DNA from 2 places in the Rhizobium sp. 10PS4 genome. Region 2 is predicted to be linked to the other one. Evidence: predicted binding sites of a transcription regulator. Region 2 holds the regulator's gene; the other holds the start of a gene.
What was found. Region 2 encodes LexA, which represses DNA repair genes until DNA is damaged. Its sites were predicted from a motif close to TGTTCNNNNTGTGTTCNG; they were not measured.
Positions count from the first base shown of each region.

Region 1 (3,384 bases), on a different contig from region 2:
CAAAGGGCGGGACGGTGCGCCTGCGACAGCTTGATGTCACCGACCGTTCCCAGGTGGAAGCCTTTGCAGGCTTTGCCTGCTCCGAATTCGGCCGACTGGATGTCATCGTCAACAATGCCGGCGTGATGCCGCTGTCGCCGCTCGATGCCCTCAAGGTCGACGAATGGGACCGGATGGTCGACGTCAACATCAAGGGCGTTCTCTACGGCATCGCGGCAGCGCTCCCGATCATGAAGGCGCAGGGATCAGGGCAGGTCATCAACCTGTCTTCGATCGGCGGCCACAGCGTCTCGCCGACGGCGGCCGTCTATTGCGCGACAAAATTTGCAGTGCGTGCCATCTCGGACGGATTGCGGCAGGAGACCGATCGTATCCGGGTGACTGTCATCTCTCCCGGCACGACGACATCGGAGCTGGCCGACACGATCACCGATCCGACGGCGCGGGACGCCATGAAGGCTTTCAGGGCGATCACGATCAGCCCCGAGACCATCGCCAATTCGATCCTCTACGCCGTCAGCCAGCCTGATGACGTCGATGTCAGCGAGATCATCATCCGGCCGACAGCCAGCCCTTATTGAGCGGCTGAGACTCAGTCAAAAAGCACCTCCGCCGCCTAAAATCCCAGCGACTGCTGGGCAGGCGGCGGCGGGGCGAGGTTGACGCCCTCGAGCTCCAGCATGCGGGTCTTCGATGACGAACCGCCGGGCGCGGAGAAGCCGCCGATCTTGCCGCCGGCCGCAAGCACCCGATGGCAGGGAATGATCAGAGCCACCGGGTTCTTCGCCATCGCCTGGCCAACGTCGCGGGCGGCTTCCGGCCCGACGCCGAGCTCCTTGGCCAGCGCACCGTAAGTGGTCGTGTGGCCCCAGCCGACACGCCTTGCCGCCGCATAAATATCCCGGAAGAAGGTATCCTGGCCGGCAAGGTCGAGTTCGACGCCGGAAAAATCCGTCTCCTCACCCTGGAAGTAACGTTTCACTGCAGCGACCGTCTCCAGTACGGCAGGCGTCGGCGCGCCGGGTTCGGCATCCGGCAGGCGGCGCAGCAGGAGCCGTTCGGTGGCCTCTGCTGACTTGGTCGGCAGCTGGAAACGGGTGATGCCGGCGTCGCTCCAGGCGATGCCGCAGAAACCGCCCGCGGTTTCGAAGATGAGATAGTGGTGCGTTGTCTCAGCCATGACACAGCCTCCGTGTTTTCGATGACCCTCAAAATCGTATGAGACGGCCGCTGTTTCAACCCGTTTCTTGCGCGCGTAAGGCGTCCGGGAAATATCGCGATGCGTCCCTCGCAATGTCGATCGAACATCCAAGTCATCCGTTCAGAGCGGATTGTATCGGAAGCTTATGTTCCCTTTCTGTTCTTGCCATCAATCCCACCGGAGTATCCTTCGCCGCGTTTTTGGAAACGACGAGGCGGGTCATGACGACCCTGAGAGCCGATGAACCAGATTTCCTTCGACTTCGAGGGTGGGCGAAGTCGGAGCGGGCGACCGCGCGAACACCATAGCGGCGGACACCGGCTTTTCTTCGCTCTCTGTCCACCTGGGGCGGTTGAGCGGCAGGCGGCTTCGATCTCCTGTGATTATGGCAAGGCTTTCTCCCTTTCGGCAAAGCCGCGGCTGAAGACGCTGCATTTGACGATCATCGGCATCGACGATTATCAGGAATTGCCGGAGGACGCGGTGTTTGCGGCGCGGCAAGCCGGCGCCACGGTGGAGGGCGCGCCGATTGCGATCACTTTCGACAGGATTATGAGCTTCAGGCGGGAAGGCAAGGCGCGACCGCTCGTGCTTTGCGGCGAAGGCGGGCGGAAGGCGCTCACCCGGCTGCATGTCCAGCTCGGCGTCGGCATGCACAATGCCGGACTGCGCCACAATATCCGCCGCGATTTCACGCCGCATATGACGCTACTCTACGACCGCAAGACCGTGCCGCCGACGAGCCTCGACGCACCCGTTTCATGGACGGCATCCGAATTCCTGCTCGTCCACAGTCTTCTCGGAAAAACCGAACATCGAATCATCGATCGCTGGCCGTTGCTCGGCTGAGGCAACGATGTCCTCCCTACTCCGGCTTGCGCTTGGCTGATTTACGCGCATAAAGCTCGGGAAACCTGTTCGGATTGCAGCCGGGGAGCGAAGACAAAATGGACGTTTCAGAGATCATCATCCCTGGAGATACGCCGGGAACGGAGTGGCGGTTGCCGGTACTGCGCTTTAAAGGCCACGATCCGAAGGCGCCGAAGACCTATATCCAGGCGGCACTGCATGCCGGCGAGCTGCCGGGAACGGTGCTGCTGCATTTCCTCTGCGAGCGGCTGCGGCGGTCGGAAAGCCAAGGCGGGATCGCCGGCGATATCACCATCGTGCCGCAGGCCAATCCGATCGGTGCGGCGCAATCGCATTTCGGCGAGCTGCAGGGCCGTTTCGACCTGGGCTCACGCACCAATTTCAACCGGGATTTCCCGCTGATCTCGATTGTCGATCGCGCCACGCTGATCGAAGATCTCGACGATTACCCGGCTACCGACAGATTGAAGCGGCAGCTGCTGCATATGGCGCTTGGCGCCGATCTGGTGCTCGACCTGCATTGCGACGATGAATCCCTGCAATATGCCTATATCGACGAGGCCTTCTGGCCGGAAGCCGCCGATCTTGCCGCTGCACTCGAGATGGAGGCCGTGCTGCTTTCGGATGGCGAAAGCTCGGCCTTCGAGGAGGCCGTCGGCTTTGCATGGAAATATGAAGTTCCCGGCGAGCGTCGGGCCCGGCTGCCCGGCAAACTCTCCGTCACAGTCGAGCTGCGCGGCAAACGCGACGTCGATCCGGTGCTGGCGAAAAAGGATGCGGACGGGCTCTGGCACTTCCTTGCGGCACGGGGGATCGTTGGCGATGGGAAGCCGGCGGCAACGGTATTTTCCGGTCCGGCCGTACCGCTCGACAATGTCGAGATCATCCGTACGCCAGAAGGCGGAGCCGTACTCTTCTATCGCGATATCGGCGAGAGGGTTGCGGAAGGCGATCTTCTGGCGACGATTGTCACCCGGCCGGGGCAGCCTGGCGGCACCATCGAGCTTACCGCGCCGCAGGACGGGCTGATCCTCACCCGAACCTCCGACCGGCTGGTGCGGCGGCGCGGCGACCTGATGAAGATCGCCTGCGACGAACCCAGCAAGGCTTCGCGCAAGGCCGGCACGCTGGAGAATTGAACGGGACCGGTTTTGTCCTGCTGCGATTGTCGAAGCGCTGGGGGATAAAAGGTCGCACGGCGTTTGCGCCGGCCTTCGTGCATGTTATCTCGCTGTCATCACAGGGAGATCGATCGGGCATGGCCGTCACCATCTATGGCATCAAGAATTGCGACACGATGAAGAAGGCCCGCA
Region 1 covers NZ_JAWDIW010000006.1:289,104-292,487, reverse strand. Annotated here, with positions in the region: gene RWJ89_RS13995 (SDR family oxidoreductase) at 1-581, shown strand, start outside; gene RWJ89_RS13990 (methylated-DNA--[protein]-cysteine S-methyltransferase) at 617-1,180, opposite strand; gene RWJ89_RS13985 (2'-5' RNA ligase family protein) at 1,442-2,050, shown strand; gene RWJ89_RS13980 (succinylglutamate desuccinylase/aspartoacylase domain-containing protein) at 2,149-3,210, shown strand; gene RWJ89_RS13975 (ArsC family reductase) at 3,330-3,384, shown strand, end outside.
Region 1: a site for LexA is predicted at 1,348-1,365, ahead of RWJ89_RS13985 (2'-5' RNA ligase family protein). Genes of this name have one in related genera too.

Region 2 (3,384 bases):
TCGCGGCTCTCCATCTGGCAGGGACCGGCAATCAGCGATAGACGGCCGGTATTGGAAAAGGTGACCTGGCCTTGGCCTTCGCCGATCCTGACTTCGGAATTCGTATCAGTGCTCATCGTGTTTCCTCGAAGGCGAAGAGCGTGCCCTGCCCGGGCGCGGGCTTCACCAGAATGCGATTGTTCTTGCGCGTGTATGTCACCCCGTTAGCAGCCAAATGCGCTTCTGTCACGGCAAGATCGGCGACAGCAAAGAGGATTGCCCGGCCGCGCAGGCCGCGATCTGCGGATGAGACGGCGACGTCGAAATATGCCTCCAGCCCTTCCGGCGTCATCAGGCTGATTTTCGCATTCGATGCCGCAATATCGACGCCGAAACCGGTTTTCTCGACTGCCGATTGCGCCACGGCAAGGCTGACGAAGGCAGCGAAGGCGGCCGGCTCTGGCGTGCAAAGCGCGATCTCAACTATGCCGGTGACGCCATTGGCATGCGTCTCCAGCGCCGCGCGGTCGGCCGGTAGCGGATTGACGCGCTCGACGGTGAAAAACAGGAGATCAGGCGCGCGCAGGTCGCCGGCGAAAGCCAGCTTAAAGCCGGCAATCGTCTCGGAACCGTCCGGCATCGTCATCGGCCGGGTGAACTGCAGCATCTCGCCAGCGCTCGATCCGTTGCCGACGAAATCCTGATGATCGATGCCGGCATCCTTGCTGCCGAAAGCCAGCCCCGAGAGCCCCTCCTCGCCACAGCGGAAACGGAAGGCCTGGTTGCGGGCAGTGAAGACATTACCTTGGCGCGCAGATGCGTTGCTCTCCTCGACGTTCGCAATCCCGAGCGGCTCCAGATAGGTCTTGTCGGCAAAAAAGACGCAGGCATTCTCCGTTCCGAAGGGATGGCACGCATCGGCGGCAACGGTGAAGCCGAGCTTGCCGAGCCTCTCGCGCGCCAGATCGATGTTGACGACCGGCAGCACGACATGATCCAGCGGGTGCGGTTTGGCGGAATGCGCGTTCATGATATCCCTCCTGGAAACGGCAAGAGATGTGCGATGGCGCGTCCCTCAATGCAAGACTTCTGTGCCAATCCGGCGAATGAAAATAAAAATCTCAACGAGTTGGCGCCAAGTTTTACGGAAATTTAGCTACTTGCGGAACACATATGGAACATATAGTGTCTGTTCTGGATTTGTTTCAATCACGAGGTCACAACGTCGATGCTCACGCGCAAACAACAGGAGCTTCTCCTTTTCATTCATGAGCGCATGAAGGAATCCGGCGTTCCGCCATCTTTCGACGAAATGAAGGATGCCCTGGACCTCGCCTCCAAGTCCGGGATTCATCGCTTGATTACTGCGCTTGAGGAGCGAGGCTTCATTCGCCGCCTACCGAACCGCGCCCGCGCGATCGAGGTCATCAAGCTTCCGGAGGCCTACAGCCCCAGCATTCAGCCCCGGCGCGGCTTTTCGCCGAGCGTCATCGAGGGTAGCCTTGGCAAACTGCAGCCGGTCGCCACTCCTGCTCCCGCAAAACCCGTCGCCGACAACGGCAACTCGGTCTCGGTGCCGGTCATGGGCCGAATCGCTGCCGGTGTGCCGATCTCGGCGATCCAGAACAACACCCATGACATCGTCGTTCCGGCCGACATGCTCGGTTCCGGTGAACATTATGCGCTGGAGGTCAAGGGCGATTCGATGATCGACGCCGGCATCTTCGATGGCGACACCGTGATCATCCGCAACGGCAGCACCGCAAGTCCCGGCGACATCGTCGTTGCTCTGGTCGACGACGAAGAAGCGACACTCAAGCGCTTCCGCCGCAAGGGCGCCTCGATCGCGCTGGAAGCGGCCAACCCGGCTTACGAGACCCGGATTTTCGGGCCGGACCGCGTCAAGGTTCAGGGCAAGCTCGTCGGTCTCATTCGCCGCTATCACTGACATTGGCCAGGCCGGATTCGGTAAAACTGTTGCTGCGCCAGTCATAGGCGCGATGGCGCATCCATGGCCGCGACAATGAATCGAAGGCGGTTGCCACCTCCGGGCCGGCGTCCGTGAAGCGCAACTCGACGGATCCGGTCCTGCGCAGCGTCTCGCCGGTGAAGAGCGTTGCACCTGAGCGGCAGTTGTTGAAGCGAAGGCGCACGGACGTCACGACGATATCGGCCGCGTCGCATGCCGGGCCGAGATAGGCGGCATTGTCGATGACGGTTACCACCTGACCATTGCCAAGCCTTGATGTGCACCAGGCCTTCTTGACGCAGGAAAAGCGGTTTGCGTCACCGGCCGCTGCGGCCGTCCGCATCGCGGTCCTTGCTTCGTTCTGCTGATCGCGGGAAAGCCTGACGCGGCGGTCTTCTCCCTCAGGCGGGATAGCAGGACCATTCAGCATCTTCGGCGGATTATGCCCCGGCAGGACCAGCGCTCTCTGCCACTGGTCGAAGATGAAGTCCGGCGGTCTTTCACGGTTGGAAGCCATTGCCGCCGCCGCGACGACCGCGACGAGACTGCCATCCTCCGAAATCACCAGATCCGGCGGACGGGGACCCGGCAGAAGCAGCAGGATGAGCGTTGCGACCGCGATAATCGATGTGCCGACATGGCGCAACCGGGTGCGGAGCAGCGTCAGCAGCAGAAAGCCTGCCACGGCGACGGCGAAATACCAGGCGGGCAAGCGGCCCACGTCGATATTGCCACCCCAGCCGGACACCGTCTTTGCAACCGCGATCACCAAATCGAGGCCGAATCCGACGATCTTCCAAGCCCAAACATCCAGACCGAAAGGCATGAGCAGCATCGCCAGCAGACCTGCCGGCATGATGATGAAGGAGATGATCGGCATTGTCGCGAGGTTTGCCGGCAGGCCGTAGGCGGTCAGGCGATGAAAATGCTCGATCGAAAACAGCGCGGTTGAAAAACCGCCGATCAGCGAGGTCAGGAAGACGCCGCCGAAGAAACCGGCAACCGTAACGAACGGCCTGATGATCGGCAGCTTCAGGAAGGCGTTTTCTCGGACGCGCCGGTCCTTCCACAGCTGATAGCCCGAGACCAGCGCCAATGTCGCGGCAAAGGACATCTGGAAGCTCGGTCCCAAGACCTCGGACGGCGAAATGGCAATGATGACGAGAGCGGAGAGCGCGACATTGCGCAGGCTGATCGACGGCCGGTCGAAGAAGACCGCAATCAACATGATGGCCATCATGATGAAGGCGCGTTCGGCAGAGACCGCAAAGCCGGAGATCAGGAAATAGGCGGTGACGGCGATGAGCGCGCCGGCGGCAGCGATCTTCTTCGTCGGGTAGGCCTCAGCGATGCCGGGGAAGAGGCTGAGCAGCATCCGGAAGCCGACGAAGAAGATGCCGGCCGACAGCGCCATGTTGAGACCGGAGATGGCGATG
Region 2 covers NZ_JAWDIW010000004.1:202,622-206,005, forward strand. Annotated here, with positions in the region: gene kdsA (3-deoxy-8-phosphooctulonate synthase) at 1-116, opposite strand, end outside; gene RWJ89_RS09050 (VOC family protein) at 113-1,009, opposite strand; gene lexA (transcriptional repressor LexA) at 1,208-1,927, shown strand; gene RWJ89_RS09060 (ComEC/Rec2 family competence protein) at 1,908-3,384, opposite strand, start outside.